DNA from 3 places in the Kitasatospora sp. NPDC001664 genome. Region 3 is predicted to be linked to each of the others. Evidence: predicted binding sites of a transcription regulator. Region 3 holds the regulator's gene; each other region holds the start of a gene.
What was found. Region 3 encodes HrcA, which represses chaperone genes, less so after heat shock. Its sites were predicted from a motif close to TTNGCACTCNGNNNNNCNGAGTGCNAA; they were not measured.
Positions count from the first base shown of each region.

Region 1 (5,216 bases), on a different contig from region 3:
CACCCGCTGCTGCTGACCACCCGACATCTCCTCCGGGAAGCGGTCCGCCAGCTCGGCGATGCCCAGCTCCTCCAGCGCGACCAGCGCCTCGGCGCGGGCCGTGCGGGCCGGGATGCCGTCCAACTCCCGTGGCAGCGCGATGTTCTCGGCCGCCGTCAGGGACGGGATCAGGTTGTACGACTGGAACACGTAACCCACCGAACGGCGGCGGACGTCGGCCAGCCCGGCCCGGCTCAGGCCCTCCAAGGGCGTGCCCTCGACCAGCACCCGGCCGGTGGACGGCCGGTCCAGGCCGCCGGCCAGCGCGAGCAGCGTCGACTTGCCGGAGCCGGACGGCCCCATCACGGCCAGGAACTCCCCGGCGCGCACCTCGAGGTCGATCGGGTGCAGCGCGTGCACCTCGGCGGCGCCCTTGCCGTGCACGCGGCCGACGCCCTCCAGCCGCAGCACGGCCCCTGCGTGTGATCCGGATCCGGACATGGCCCCCCCTCGGGACGACGGAACGTCTTGCATACCGAGTATGTATAGCCGCCGCGCGCCGATGACTCAAGTGTGCGACATAAGTCGGTGAACGGCATATAGTCTGGATCACACCGGCCGGAGAGGAGCAGAATGACCGTCATGACCGCCTCGCTGTCCGCCCGCTGGCACGACCTGCTCACCCGCTGCGGCGCCACCGCCGACCCCGGCCCGTACGCCGAGGACCTGCTCGGCCGCTGGGCCGAACCCCAGCGCCGCTACCACACCACCGCCCACCTGGCGGCGGTGCTGGACGTGGTCGACGAGCTGGCCGGGCACGCGGAGGACGCCGACGCCGTCCGGCTGGCCGCCTGGTTCCACGACGCGGTGTACCGGCCGGACCGCTCCGAGAACGAGGAGCGCTCCGCGGCACTGGCCGTCCGCGCCCTGCGGGAGGCGGGCCTGGGCGGGGAGTTGGTCGAGGAGGTGGCCCGCCTGGTCCGCCTGACGGTCGGCCACCACCCGGCCGAGGGCGACCGCAACGGCGAGGTCCTCTGCGACGCCGACCTCGCGGTGCTCGGCGGCACCCCCGAGCAGTACGCCGCCTACGCCGCCGCCGTCCGCGAGGAGTACGCGTTCGTCCCCGAGGACGCCTTCCGGGCCGGCCGGGCGGCGATCCTGCGCCAACTCCTCGACCTGCCCGCGCTCTACCGCACCCCCGAGGCCCGCGAACGCTACGACGCCGCCGCCCGCCGCAACCTCGGGGGCGAACTGCTGCTGCTCGGCGGCTGACGCCGGGCCGGCCGGCCGCCGGCCGCGCGGACCAGGACCCGGCGAGAGCCGGTGCCCCCGGGGTGCGGGCCGTCGCCGGCCGTCGGACGGGGCGGGGCCGCCGGAGAGGTCCGGCGAACCTCTGGGCCGGCCGCGCCGACCGAGCCGTCGGCAGGCCGGTCCGACGGGCCGTCAGGCCGGGCGCGGGCCCCGGACGTCCGCCTTGCGGCGGCGCAGGCCCGCCGCGCTGAGGCGGGCGACCAGCTCCTTGCTGCCGACCGGCTCCGCGCCGAGGGCCACCGCCTTCTCGTACCAGTGCGCCGGGATGTCGTAGTGGTCCCGCTCGAAGCCCCTCGCGGGGGCGCCCAGCCGCTCCGCGAAGGCGTGCAGCTCCGCGTACGAGACGTCGCTCACCAGGTGCGACCAGTACTTCCCGTGCCCCGGCCAGGTGGGCGGGTCGACCAGGATCACGTCAGCGACCCCACCGGGGCCACCGCCACGCCCTCCTTGCCGCACACCCAGTGCGGCTCCGGCCCCAACTCCGGCTCCACGCCCAGCGCGTGCGGATCCCCCTCGGCCGCGCACGACCGGCACACCGGCCACCGTCCGTACCCCTCCAGCAGCGCGTCCTGCACGTCCTGCGCCACCAGCCCCGCCAGGTACTCCACCCCGTCCGGCCACTGCTCCACCCACCACCGCCGCTTGGTGAGCACCTCCTCCACCAGCGACACCACCTGCGGATCGGCCACGTCACGCGCCGTCAGATCGGCCAGGATCAACGCCCGCGCCGCGTGCAGCGCACTCTCGATGCCATCGGAACTCATCCCCCCATTGTCCCCTCCCCCACCCGCCGCAGGAACCGGACCGGGCGAGTGACCGGGCGGCTCTCCGTCAGGTCCGTCCGGCCGCCACCGCGGTCCCCCGGGTCGGTGAAACGCCGCAGGGCGGCCTCCCCGGTGAGGGGAGACCGCCCTGACGGACGTTCCGGAGCTTGCCGATCCTCGGGAGGATCAGAAGTCCATGTCACCGCCCGGCATGCCGCCGCCGGCGGCCGCGGCGGCCTTCTCCGGCTTGTCGGCGATGACGGCCTCGGTGGTGAGGAAGAGCGCCGCGATGGAGGCGGCGTTCTGGAGGGCGGAGCGGGTGACCTTGGCCGGGTCGATGATGCCGGCGGCGATCAGGTCGACGTACTCGTTGGTCGCGGCGTTGAGGCCCCAACCGGACTCGAGGTTGCGGACCTTCTCCACGACGACGCCACCCTCGAGGCCGGCGTTGGTGGCGATCTGCTTGATCGGGGCCTCGAGCGCGACGCGCACGATGTTGGCACCGGTGGCCTCGTCGCCGGTCAGCTCCAGCTTGTCGAAGGCGACACCGGCCTGCAGCAGCGCGACGCCACCACCGGCGACGATGCCCTCCTCGACGGCGGCCTTCGCGTTGCGGACGGCGTCCTCGATGCGGTGCTTGCGCTCCTTGAGCTCGACCTCGGTCGCGGCACCGGCCTTGATGACGGCGACGCCACCGGCGAGCTTGGCCAGGCGCTCCTGGAGCTTCTCGCGGTCGTAGTCCGAGTCGGAGTTCTCGATCTCGGCGCGGATCTGGTTCACGCGGCCGGCGACCTGGTCGCTGTCGCCGCCACCGTCGACGATGGTGGTCTCGTCCTTGGTGATGACCACCTTGCGGGCGGTGCCCAGCAGGTCGAGACCGGCGTTCTCCAGCTTGAGGCCGACCTCCTCGGAGATGACGGTGCCACCGGTGAGGATGGCGATGTCGCCGAGCATGGCCTTGCGGCGGTCACCGAAGCCCGGGGCCTTGACGGCGACGGACTTGAAGGTGCCACGGATCTTGTTCACGACCAGGGTCGACAGGGCCTCGCCCTCGACGTCCTCGGCGATGATGACGAGCGGCTTGCCGCTCTGCATGACCTTCTCCAGCAGCGGGAGCAGGTCCTTGACCGAGCCGATCTTGGAGTTGGCGATCAGGATGTACGGGTCCTCGAAGGAGGACTCCATCCGCTCCAGGTCGGTGGCGAAGTAGGCGGAGATGTAGCCCTTGTCGAAGCGCATGCCCTCGGTGAGCTCGAGCTCCAGACCGAAGGTGTTGCTCTCCTCGACGGTGATGACGCCTTCCTTGCCGACCTTGTCCATCGCCTCGGCGATGAGCTCGCCGATCTGGGTGTCGGCGGCGGAGATGGAGGCGGTGGAGGCGATCTGCTCCTTGGTCTCCACGTCCTTGGCCTGGGCCAGCAGCTGGTCGGAGACGGCCTGGACGGCCTTCTCGATGCCGCGCTTCAGGGCCATCGGGTTGGCGCCGGCGGCGACGTTGCGCAGACCCTCGCGGACGAGCGCCTGGGCGAGCACGGTGGCGGTGGTGGTGCCGTCACCCGCGACGTCGTCGGTCTTCTTGGCGACCTCCTTGACGAGCTCCGCGCCGATCTTCTCGTACGGGTCCTCGAGCTCGATCTCCTTGGCGATGGAGACGCCGTCGTTGGTGATCGTGGGGGCGCCCCACTTCTTCTCAAGGACGACGTTGCGGCCCTTGGGGCCCAGCGTCACCTTGACGGCGTCGGCAAGCTGGTTCATGCCGCGCTCGAGTCCGCGGCGAGCTTCCTCGTCAAAAGCGATGATCTTGGCCATCGGAAGTGGTCCTCCAGGACACGTCGACTGCGCCGGACCGGAGGGCGCCCGCGACGGACGGCCCTGGTGTGCGGGGGTCTTGTCCCCTACCGCTCCCGGGGGCCTCACCGACCCGGTCCGTTGTCACTCTCATGCTGTGAGTGCTAACGCCAATGATTAGCACTCTCGGGTATCGAGTGCAAGCCCAATCGTGATACGGGCACCCGCGCCGCCGCCCCGCGCGCACACGACGACAGGCCCGTACGACGTGGTGTCGTACGGGCCTGCCGGCGAAGCGTGGAGACTGCCAGCCCGAAGCCGAGCCGAGGTCCGCAGGTGCGGAAGGTCAGACCGCCGCGCGGACCATGTCCGCCTGCGGGCCCTTCTGCCCCTGGGAGATCTCGAACTCGACCCGCTGGCCCTCCTCGAGGGTGCGGTAGCCGTCCATCTGGATCGCGCTGTAGTGGACGAACACGTCCGCACCACCGTCGACCGCGATGAAGCCGTAGCCCTTCTCCGCGTTGAACCACTTGACGGTGCCCTGAGCCATTCCGAACTCCCCTTGTGCTGTGCTGGCCCTTCGCGGGTCCACAGGATGCGGACCCAGGTCTGTACCGGCACACGCCCGAGGGAACCCCCCCTGGGCGTAGCCGCGGTCATTGCTTGAACGCGCCGACCGCCGCTGAATGTATCCGGACAGACGCCCTCTGCAACAGGGTCAACTTCGCCGAATTCACCGTGTGACGAAAGGGATGTGACGGGAGGAAAGCCTCAGGGAGCGGCAATTCGCTCCGGGCATAGCGGACCAATCGGGAGGAGACGCTGTCAGATTCCTGACGCTGGCCTGACACTTCCCGTCCCACCGCGGGCGCCCGACGTCTCAACCGACGGACGGGCCCTGCGTGCACGACTCAGCCGTACCGCCGGACGGGATTCGAAACCTCCGATCCGACTCCGCACTCTACCCCCTGGCACCTGACGGAAATTCACCGCGACATGCGGCGGGCCGCCACCGAATAACCGGAATCATTCGTTCCGGTCGCGGTGACGGCCCGTCGATTGCGCCGTACTGCGGAGCAGCCGGTTCAGCAGCCCCCGGCCACGGCCGGAATGATCGAGATGCTGGTGCCGTCCTTGATCTCGGTCTCCAGGCCCTCGGCGAAGCGCACGTCGTCGTCGTTCACGTAGACGTTCACGAAGCGGCGCAGCTTGCCGGCGTCGTCCAGCACCCGGGCGGCGATGCCGGGGTGGTTGGCGTCCAGGTCGGCGATCACGGCGGCCAGGGTGGCGCCCTCGGCGGCCACCTCGGCGGCGCCGCCGGTGTAGGTGCGCAGGATGGTCGGGATGCGGACGGTGGCGCTCATGGGGGTACTC
Region 1 covers NZ_JBSFGS010000014.1:141,714-146,929, forward strand. The annotation lists gene ACWCYY_RS21230 (ABC transporter ATP-binding protein) at 1-480, opposite strand, end outside; gene ACWCYY_RS21235 (HD domain-containing protein) at 613-1,251, shown strand; gene ACWCYY_RS21240 (DUF4031 domain-containing protein) at 1,423-1,701, opposite strand; gene ACWCYY_RS21245 (hypothetical protein) at 1,698-2,054, opposite strand; gene groL (chaperonin GroEL) at 2,241-3,863, opposite strand; gene ACWCYY_RS21255 (cold-shock protein) at 4,189-4,392, opposite strand; gene ACWCYY_RS21260 (ubiquitin-like small modifier protein 1) at 4,928-5,206, opposite strand.
Region 1: a site for HrcA is predicted at 4,020-4,046, ahead of groL (chaperonin GroEL). Genes of this name have one in related genera too.

Region 2 (5,216 bases), on a different contig from region 3:
TCGGGAACGACACCAGCCGCACCCGCCCGGCCCGCAGCCCGGCGATCGCGGCGACCTCCTCCTCGGCGGCCGACAGGCCCGAGAGGATCCCGTTCGCGTGCTTCAGCAGCACCTGGCCGGCCTCGCTCAGCTGCATCCCCTTGCCGGAGCGCACCACCAACGGGGTGTCCACCGACTTCTCCAGCGCCTTCATCTGCTGGCTGACGGCCGGCTGGGTACAGCCGAGCTCCCGGGCGGCGGCGGAGAACGAACCGGTGCGGGCGACGGCGCGCAGGACGCGCAGGTGGCGGGCCTCGATCATGACTCCGTTATAAGCGATCCTTTGGGCAAACGCCCAACTCGCCAGGGCTCAGCGAAGGTGGCTACGCCTTCGGGGGCGCGGGGAACTGCGCGAAGCGGAAGGCGGACCAGTGTGGGATCGGGGCACGTCAGCCAGTTGCACGCGCTGCCGTACCCCCGCGCGCAGTTCCTCGCGCCCCTGGCATGACCACCTCCCGAAGGTTCTCCACACGCCGGAGGCCCGGCTCCCCCGCAGGGGAACCGGGCCTCCGGTCGGGCTGACGGTGCGTCAGTGGGAGTGGCCGTGGCCGCCGTGGCTGTGGCCGGCCGGCTCCTCGTCGGCCGGCTTCTCCACCACGAGGGTCTCGGTGGTGAGGAGCAGCGAGGCGATGGAGGCGGCGTTCTCCAGGGCGGAGCGGGTGACCTTGACCGGGTCGATGACGCCGGCCTTCACCAGGTCGCCGTACTCGCCGGTGGCGGCGTTGTAGCCCTGGCCGGCCTCCAGCTCGGCGACCTTCGAGGTGATGACGTAGCCCTCGAGGCCGGCGTTCTGGGCGATCCAGCGCAGCGGCTCGGCGAGCGCCTTGCGGACGACGGCGACACCGGTCGCCTCGTCGCCGGAGAGGCCGAGGCCGTCCTCCAGGACCTTGGCGGCGTGCACCAGCGAGGCGCCACCACCGGCGACGATGCCCTCCTCGACCGCGGCGCGGGTCGCGGAGATGGCGTCCTCCAGACGGTGCTTGCGCTCCTTGAGCTCGACCTCGGTGGCGGCGCCGACCTTGATCACGCAGACGCCGCCGGCCAGCTTGGCCAGGCGCTCCTGCAGCTTCTCGCGGTCCCAGTCCGAGTCGGTGTTGGCGATCTCGGCCTTGATCTGGGCGACGCGGCCCGCGACGGCGTCCGAGTCACCGGCGCCGTCGACGACCGTGGTGTCGTCCTTGGTGATGGTGACGCGGCGGGCGGTGCCCAGCACGTCCAGACCGGCCTGGTCGAGCTTGAGGCCGACCTCCTCGGAGATGACGGTGGCACCGGTCAGGGTGGCCAGGTCGCCGAGGATCGCCTTGCGGCGGTCGCCGAAGCCGGGGGCCTTCACCGCGACGGCGTTGAAGGTGCCGCGGATCTTGTTGACGACCAGGGTGGAGAGCGCCTCGCCGTCCACGTCCTCGGCGATGATCAGCAGCGGCTTGGAGGCACCGCCCTGCAGGATCTTCTCCAGCAGCGGGAGCAGCTCCTGGATGGAGGAGATCTTGCCCTGGTTGATCAGGATGTACGGGTCCTCGAGGACCGCCTCCTGACGCTCCGCGTCGGTGACGAAGTACGGCGACAGGTAGCCCTTGTCGAACTGCATGCCCTCGGTGAAGTCCAGCTCCACGCCGAAGGTGTTCGACTCCTCGACGGTGATGACGCCGTCCTTGCCGACCTTGTCGATCGCCTCGGCGATCAGGTCGCCGACCTGCTGGTCCTGGGCGGACAGGGACGCGACGGCGGCCACGTCCTCCTTGCCCTCGATCTCGCGGGCGATGGAGAGCAGGTGCTCGGAGACGGCGGCGACGGCCTTGTCGATGCCCTTCTTCAGGGCGGCCGGGCCGGCGCCGGCGGCGACGTTGCGCAGACCCTCGTTGACCAGGGCCTGGGCCAGCACGGTGGCGGTGGTGGTGCCGTCACCCGCGACGTCGTTGGTCTTGGTGGCCACCTCCTTGACCAGCTGGGCGCCGAGGTTCTCGTACGGGTCGTCCAGCTCGACCTCACGGGCGATGGTGACGCCGTCGTTGGTGATGGTCGGCGCGCCGAACTTCTTGTCGATGACGACGTTGCGGCCCTTGGGGCCGATGGTCACCTTCACCGTGTCGGCCAGCTTGTTGACACCGCGCTCGAGCGAGCGGCGGGCGTCCTCGTCGAACTGCAGGATCTTCGCCATGGTTCCGTTTCCTCTGGGGATCTACTGACTGCGGGAGCCAACAACCGCGCCCCGGCCGCTGTCTGACGACACGTGACCGGGGCGGGCTGGAACGACTTACTTCTCGATGATGGCGAGAACGTCGCGGGCCGAGAGGACGAGGTACTCCTCGCCCTGGTACTTCACCTCGGTGCCGCCGTACTTGGAGTACAGAACGATGTCGCCGACCGCGACATCGAGCGGAAGACGCTGGCCATCCTCGAAGCGACCCGGGCCGACGGCCAGGACGACGCCCTCCTGGGGCTTCTCCTTGGCGGTGTCCGGGATAACCAGGCCGGAGGCCGTGGTGGTCTCGGCGTCGAGCGGCTGGACCACGATGCGGTCCTCGAGCGGCTTGATGGCAACCTTGCTGCTGGCGGTCACGTCCGAGCTCCCCTTCGGAGATTACGGGGTTGTTCTACAGGTAGGTGGCGATGTGCACGCGCCCGCCGTCGCGGGGGTCGGACACGCTCCATCGCGTTAGCACTCACCCGGTGGGGAGTGCCAGGAACGACCATAGGCTGCGGTTAGCACTCAGTCAACCAGAGTGCCAACGCCGCGCGTGGCGGCCCGCGTCCCTCGGCGGCCCGGAGGGCCGTCAGGGGCGCGGGGAACTGCGCGAAGCGGAAGGCACCCACCCGATCGCCGGGTACGGACAACCACCTGCAAGTGAGCGCCCGCACCCGGCCACCGGCGCGCATCCTCCGCTTCGCGCAGTTCCCCGCGCCCCTGGTGTGACCACTTCCCCCGCCGCCGCAGGCGTGCCCACCCCGCGGGAGCGGCGAGAATGGCCCCCGTGGAGATCGACGCGTTCAAGGCCCTGTTGACCGATCAGGGCCAGGCCCTGCTCGCCGAGTTGCGGGAGTTCAAGCCCGGCGAGGAGCTGGCGCTGGCCACCCGGCTGCGCAAGGAGCACCCGGCCGAGCTGGTGACCGCCGCGATCGGCCAGGCGCACCTGCGCCAGCGCGCCCGCGCGAAGTTCGGCACCGACGCCGACGCCATGTACTTCACCCCCAACGGAGTCGAACAGGCCACCCGCCGCAGCGTCGCCGAGTGGCGCGCCGGCCGCTTCGCGGCCCTCGGCGTGCGCCGCCTCGCGGACCTCTGCTGCGGGATCGGCGGCGACGCGATCGCCCTCGCCCGGGCCGGGGTGCACGTGCTCGCCGTCGACCGCGACCCGCTGACCTGCGCCGTCGCCACCGCCAACGCCGCCGCCCTCGGCCTCACCGACCTCGTCAAGGTCCGCGAGGCCGACGTCACCGAGGTGGACGTCGCCGGCTACGACGCGGTCTTCACCGATCCGGCCCGCCGGACCGCCCGGGGCCGGGTGTTCGACCCGGAGGCGTACTCGCCGCCGCTGTCCTGGGCGGTCGAGGCGGCCCGCCGCACCCCGTACGGGGCCCTCAAGGTGGCCCCGGGCATCCCGCACGAGCTGGTGCCGGAGGGCGCCGAGGCGGAGTGGGTCTCGGACCACGGCGAGGTCAAGGAGGCCGTCCTCTGGTTCGGCACCGGCGCCACCGCCCCGCACCGGGCCACCCTCCTCCCCGGACCGCACTCGCTGACGGGCGGTCACCTCCCGGACCCGGAGGCGGGTCCGGTCGGCCGCTACCTCTACGAGCCGGACGGCGCGGTGATCCGCGCCCACCAGGTGGCCGAGGTCGCCGAGCAGGTCGGGGGCCGGCTGATCGACCCCAGGATCGCGTACGTCACCTCCGACCGGCTGGTCCGCACCCCCTACGCCCACGCGTACGAGCTCACCGACGTGCTGCCCTACAACGTCAAGAAGCTCAAGGCCCTGCTGAAGGAGCGCCGGGTCGGCACCGTGGTCATCAAGAAGCGCGGCGTCTCCGTCACCCCCGAGGAGCTCCGCAAGCAGCTCAGGCCCAGCGGCCCGAACGAGCTGACGGTCATCCTCGCCCGGACCGACCACGGCCCGCTCATGATGCTCGGTCAGCCCGCCGGGGCCGCGATGTAGTCCTCCAGCCGGGCCACCGCGAAGCCCTGCTCCTGGATCCGGCGCAGCATCTCGGCGAACATCTCGGTCATCGTCTCGCCCTTGAGGTCCTTCGGGCCGCGGAAGTGCGCCAGCACGATGTCGCCGGGCTTCAGCTTCTTGTCGGCGGCCTGGTACTGCATGTCGTGGATCTGCATCGACTCGCGCCAGAGCACGACGGCGCGCGGCCCGCACTGCTGCACCGAGGAGTTGAGCTGCGGGGTGTGCGCGCCGTCCCCGTACGGCGGGCGGAACAGCAGCGGGGCCTTGCCGTACTGCTGGGTGAGCGCGGCCTGGGCGTCGCAGACCTCGGACTTCTGCTTCTCCGGCGAGACCTTGCTCAGCTGGGCGTGGTCCGTGGTGTGGTTGTGGATCTGGTTGCCCAGCTCCTGGAGCGGCTTGAAGTAGCCGTAGTCGTCCTTGACGATGTTCTTGGTCAGGAACATCGAGATGGGCACCTTGAGGTCCCGGATCATCTCGACGAACTTCGGGTCCTTCTCGGCCCCGTCGTCGATCGTCACGAAGACGACCTTGTCCTTGGTCGGCACCTCGGAGAAGACCGGCACCGGGCCGCTCGCGGTCAGCTTCACCGGCTTGTCGGCCGGGGCCGGCGGGGCGGCGGGCAGCGGCTTGATCCCCCACTTGGCCCAGGCGTCCGCAGAGGCCACCGGGCTGCCGCCCGCGGCCGGCTGACTCTCCTTCACCTGCGGCCGGGCACTGCTGGGAGCGGGCGGCGCGGGGCTGGACGGCGCCGTCGTCCCGCTCCCGCAGCCGGCCACCAGCAGCAGGGTCAGCGCCGCCACCCCGTACGTCCTCTTCACCGTGCTCCCCGTCGTCGTGCGCTCCCAGCGAACTCCCAGGAACACTACCGGGGTCAGCGCAGCGCTTCGTGCGCCGCCGCGTGCAGATCGGTGTGCGGGACGGAGACCTCGGTCACGGGCAGCGAGGAGTCCGCGGAGAGTTCGAGGGCCGAGGGGGCGCGGTTGCGCCAGACCATCTCGGCGCCGA
Region 2 covers NZ_JBSFGS010000015.1:9,172-14,387, reverse strand. The annotation lists gene ACWCYY_RS21775 (LysR family transcriptional regulator) at 1-301, opposite strand, end outside; gene groL (chaperonin GroEL) at 569-2,197, opposite strand; gene groES (co-chaperone GroES) at 2,294-2,599, opposite strand; gene ACWCYY_RS21760 (class I SAM-dependent methyltransferase) at 3,003-4,190, shown strand; gene ACWCYY_RS21755 (polysaccharide deacetylase family protein) at 4,166-5,029, opposite strand; gene tsaD (tRNA (adenosine(37)-N6)-threonylcarbamoyltransferase complex transferase subunit TsaD) at 5,083-5,216, opposite strand, start outside.
Region 2: a site for HrcA is predicted at 2,743-2,769, ahead of groES (co-chaperone GroES). Genes of this name have one in related genera too.

Region 3 (5,216 bases):
CGACTCACGCTCCGTCAGCTCCGCCCGGGTCAGCGCCACCCCGAGCGCACAGCCGATCCGGTCGTCCTCCATGGAGTCGAAGACCTGCCCCGTCGGAGCCAGCAGCCGCCGCGCCCCCAGCTCCAGCAGCGGCGCGGGCTCCACCGCCGGGTGCCGACCGAAGGCGGCCAGCAGGTCCGCCCCGTGCGCGGCGGCGTGCAGCCAGCCGAGCCCGGCGTCGTACCCGCGCAGGTCGGGCTCCGCGGGGTACCAGCGCGCGAACTCCCCCACCCACTCCGCCCGGTGGGCACCGGCCTCCACCAGCCGGGCCAGCACCAGCGCGGCGAAGCTCCGCACGTGCACCTCGGGATCGCCGAACCACCCGGCCAGCTCGTCCCCGAGCCGGGACCGCTCGGCCTCCTCCAGGCCGGGTACCAGCTCCGCCAGCCGGACGTAGGCGTGGTCGTCCCGGACGGCCGGATCGGGGGAGCGGAGGGCGCGCAGCAGGCCGGGAAGGTCGGATCTCATGGGCCGTCAGGGTACGGCGCGGTGTTCGGACGGGTGCGGTAGGGTCCGGGCCGTCGTGCACCGGATCGGGGGGCTGGGGATGACCGGGAGTTGGGCGCTGCGCCGCCGGGGCCGAAGTCGCGGCGGCGGTCACCGCCCTGGCGCACCGTCACTTCGGCCTCGCCGCCGTCCGGGCCGGGACGGCCGTCACCAACCGGGCCGGCCTCCGGACGCTGGAGGCCGCCGGGTTCGTCCCGGCCGAGGGCCCGGCCCGGCACGTCCTTCCGAACGGCCGGGAGGTCGCCGCCGCCTGGTACCGGCACGGGGCGGACCACGTCCGCAGGTGCCGGGCGCTGGGCTGACCGGACCCCTCCCGCTCGGTGCCATTGCACTGTTACTGTCCGGGCATGTCTTCGAACGACGCAGCCTCGAACGGCGCGGCCCCCGGCGACGGGGCCAAGCGCGAGATCGACGCCCTGACCGCCGAGTTCTTCGGCGCCTTCGACAACCGGGACGGCAAGCCCGCCGACGTCGGGCGGATCCGCCGGTTGATGGTGCCGGGCGGGGTGATCGTGGTGACCGGGCCGAGGTACACCGTCTACTCCGTCGAGGAGTTCGTCGCTCCCCGCGAGGAGTTGCTCGCGAACGGCCGCCTGACCGAGTTCCACGAGTGGGAGACCAGCGAGCGCACCGACATCGCCGGCGACATCGCCTGTCGCTTCGGCGAGTATGCCAAGTCGGGCTTCCTCGACGGCGCCGTGTACGAGGGCACGGGCACCAAGACGATGCAGTTCGTCCGCACGCCCCGGGACGGTTGGAGGATCACCGCCTTCTCCTGGTACGACCGTCCCTGAGCCGACGCCCCGTCACAGCCCGGGCGCTCCCCAGACGGGGAACCAGCGGTTGAGCTCCGGCTCCACCTTGAGGTCGTCGGCGAGCAGCGCCTTCACCTGGAGCTCCAGTGCGTTGTCGCGCCGTTCGACGCCGCCCGCCAGCGGGGCGAAGGGGTAGAAGGTGCCGCGCTTGTAGAGGTAGACCAGCCCGAGCGGCCGGTCGGCGCCGTCGCGGAACGAGACGATGGAGCACAGCAGTTGGGGCCCGAAGCCGTTGGCCTCCAGCTCGCCGTTGACCGCGTGCAGGTCGTTGACCAGTTCGGGGAGCTCCTCGGGGGCGTGCCGGGCCAGCAGCCAGGAGTAGCCGTAGGAGTCCCGGGAGGCCTCGACCGGGGTGCCGCCGCGGCCGGTGTCGGCGTCGAGCAGGGCGGTGACCTGGCGGGTCACCTCACCGAAGGCGCCGCCTTCGACGGCGGCGAAGCAGACCGAGCCGAGGCCGGTCGGGCGGAAGCCGGCGCCCGCCTCCAGGGTGAGGGCGGCGGAGGGGACGGCGAACAGCTGGTCCAGGTCCGGGCGGACGGGCTTGCTGCGGCCGAAGAGCGAGTCGAGGAATCCCATGGCGCGTGCGGCTCCCCTCAGCGGCCGAGTTCGGCGGAGATCCGCCCGAGCTGGTCGAGCCGCTGCTCCAGCGACGGGTGGGTGGACATCAGCTGACTCGCCGTCTCCCGGGCGCTCAGCGCGGGTGCGAAGTAGAAGGCGTTGTACGGCTGCGCCCGGCGCAGGTCCTCGGTGGGGATGGCCGAGATCTGGCCGGTGACCTTGGTGAGGGCGGAGGCCAGTGCGCTGGGGCGGCCGGTGAGCTGGGCGGCGGCGCGGTCGGCGGCCAGCTCGCGGTAGCGGGAGAGCAGGCGGGTGAGCAGGAAGCTGGCCGCGTAGACCACCATGCTGACCAGCGGGACCAGGATCATCGCGACGGCCGCATTGCTGTCCCGGCTGCCGCGTCCGTTCAGGAAGCCGCCGTAGAGGGCGATCCGGGTGATCACCCCGGCCAGCACGCCGAGGAAGCCGGCGATGGTCATCACCGCGACGTCCCGGTGGGCGACGTGCGAGAGCTCGTGGGCGAGCACGCCCTCCAGCTCCTCGGGCTCCAGCCGCCGCAGCAGGCCGGTGGTGACGCAGACCACCGCGTTCTGCGGGTTGCGGCCGGTGGCGAAGGCGTTGGGCATGTCGGTGTCGGTGACCGCCACCCGGGGCTTGGGCATGTCGGCCAGGGCGCAGAGCCGGTCCACCGTGCCGTGGAGCTGCGGGTACTCCTCGGGGGTGACCTCGCGGGCGCCCATGGCGCGCTGGGTGATCCGGTCGCTGAACCAGAACTGCGCCACGAAGAGCCCGCCGGAGATCAGCACCACCAGCGGCCAGGCCCCGCGGAGCAGCACGATCAGCACCCCGGTGAAGCCCACGTACAGCAGCCCGATGACGAACATGGTGGTGACCATCCGGCCCGTCAGACCTCGGTCCGGGGCGAAGCGGGTGCGCCGTCCTGATGACATGTCTGCTCCTTGTATCCCGGTATGTCCGCTTTCGATGCTGCCACTACCGGACCGCCCCCGGGGCGAGGCCCAACTGACGGAGCAACGAGGATCACCTGAGCGCCCCGTTCCTGCCGTCACCCATGGGCCTTACACTGGCTGGTACTGCCCTGGCACTCTGCCCGTCTGAGTGCCAGCGGGCCTGGCCGAGAGGGAGGTGGGTGCCATGTACGGCGAGCGGCCGTTGGACGACCGCAAGCTCGCGGTGCTGCGCGCCATCGTCCAGGACTACGTCGGGACGGAGGAGCCGGTCGGCTCCAAGGCCCTGGTCGAGCGGCACAACCTCGGCGTCTCCCCGGCCACCGTGCGCAACGACATGGCGGCCCTGGAGGAGGACGGCTACATCCACCAGCCGCACACCAGTGCGGGCCGGATCCCCACCGACAAGGGGTACCGGCTGTTCGTGGACCGGCTGGCCGAGGTCAAGCCGATGAGCTCCCCGGAGCGCCGGGCCATCCGGCACTTCCTGGACGGCGCGGTGGACCTGGACGACACGGTGGCCCGCACGGTCCGGCTGCTGGCGCAGCTGACCAGGCAGGTCGCGGTGGTCCAGTACCCCTCGCTGAGCCGTTCGACGGTCCGTCACGTCGAGCTGGTGGCACTGGCCCCGGCCAAGGTGATGCTGGTCCTGATCACCAACACCGGCCGGGTCGAGCAGCGGATGGTGGACTGCCCGGGCGCGGTCGGCGAGACGGTCCTGGCGGACCTGCGCTCCCGGCTCAACGCCCAGGCGGTGGGCCGGCCGCTGCCGGAGGTCCCGGGCCTGCTGGAGGACCTCCCGTCCACCTTCGAGCCCGCCGACCGGCCGACGGTCTCCACCGTGCTGGCCACCCTGTTCGAGACCCTGGCGGAGCAGAACGAGGAGCGGATCATGCTGGCCGGCACGGCCAACCTGACCCGCTTCGGCCACGACTTCCCGCTCACCATCCAGCCGGTGCTGGAGGCCCTGGAGGAGCAGGTCGTCCTGCTCCGTCTCCTGGGTGAGACGGCGGACGCGGGGATGACGGTCCGGATCGGCCACGAGAACGCCTACGAGGGCCTCAATTCCACCTCGGTGGTCTCGGTCGGTTACGGTTCGGGCGATCAGAGTGTCGCGAAGCTGGGCGTGATCGGACCGACCCGGATGGACTACCCGGGCACAATGGGGGCGGTGCGAGCAATAGCGCAATACGTGGGCCAGATCCTGGCCGAGTCGTAGGCGAGTCGTAGGAACAGCTCGAAGATCAGCACTGTTCAGGACCAGTCGCAGCACTTCTAGAGGCGGAACAAGCGGAGCATTTGGTGGCCACGGACTACTACGCGGTACTCGGCGTCCGACGGGATGCGGGGCAGGACGAGATCAAGAAGGCGTTCCGGCGCCTCGCCCGCGAACTGCACCCGGACGTCAACCCGGACCCCAAGACGCAGGAGCGGTTCAAGGAGATCAACGCCGCCTACGAGGTGCTCTCCGACCCGGCCAAGCGCCAGGTCTACGACCTCGGCGGCGACCCGCTCTCGCCCAACGGCGGTGGCGGGGCCGGCGGCTTCGGCGCGGGCGCGGCGGGCTTCGGCTTCTCCGACATCATGGACGCGTTCTTCGGTGCGGCCTCGGGCCAGCGCGGCCCGCGCTCGCGCACCCGGCGCGGCCAGGACGCGATGATCCGCCTGGAGATCACCCTGGAGGAGGCCGCCTTCGGCACCACCAAGGAGCTCCAGGTCGACACCGCCGTCACCTGCACCACCTGCAACGGCGAGGGCGCGGCCCCCGGCACCTCGGCGCAGACCTGTGACATGTGCCGCGGCAAGGGCGAGGTCTCCCAGGTCACCCGGTCCTTCCTGGGTCAGGTCATGACCTCCCGCCCCTGCCCGCAGTGTCAGGGCTTCGGCACCGTCGTGCCGACCCCGTGCCCGGAGTGCGCCGGCGACGGCCGGGTCCGCGCCCGCCGCACCCTGACGGTCAAGATCCCGGCCGGTGTGGACAACGGCACCCGGATCCAGCTGGCCGGCGAGGGCGAGGTCGGCCCCGGCGGCGGCCCCGCCGGTGACCTCTACGTCGAGATCGCCGAGACCAGCCACGCGGTCTTCCAGCGGCGCGGGGACGACCTGCACTGCACCGTCACCATCCCGATGACGGCGGCCGCGCTCGGCACCCAGGTGCCGCTGCAGACCCTGGACGGGCTGGAGGAGGTCGACATCCGGCCCGGCACCCAGTCCGGCCAGTCGATCCCGCTGCACGGACGGGGCATCACCCACCTGCGCGGCGGCGGGCGGGGCGACTTGATAGTGCACGTCGAGGTGCAGACTCCGACCAAGCTCGACCCGGAGCAGG
Region 3 covers NZ_JBSFGS010000004.1:274,159-279,374, reverse strand. The annotation lists gene ACWCYY_RS08320 (DUF2785 domain-containing protein) at 1-507, opposite strand, end outside; gene ACWCYY_RS08315 (DUF4440 domain-containing protein) at 894-1,340, shown strand; gene pspAB (PspA-associated protein PspAB) at 1,353-1,937, opposite strand; gene htpX (zinc metalloprotease HtpX) at 1,955-2,869, opposite strand; gene hrcA (heat-inducible transcriptional repressor HrcA) at 3,075-4,106, shown strand; gene dnaJ (molecular chaperone DnaJ) at 4,190-5,216, shown strand, end outside.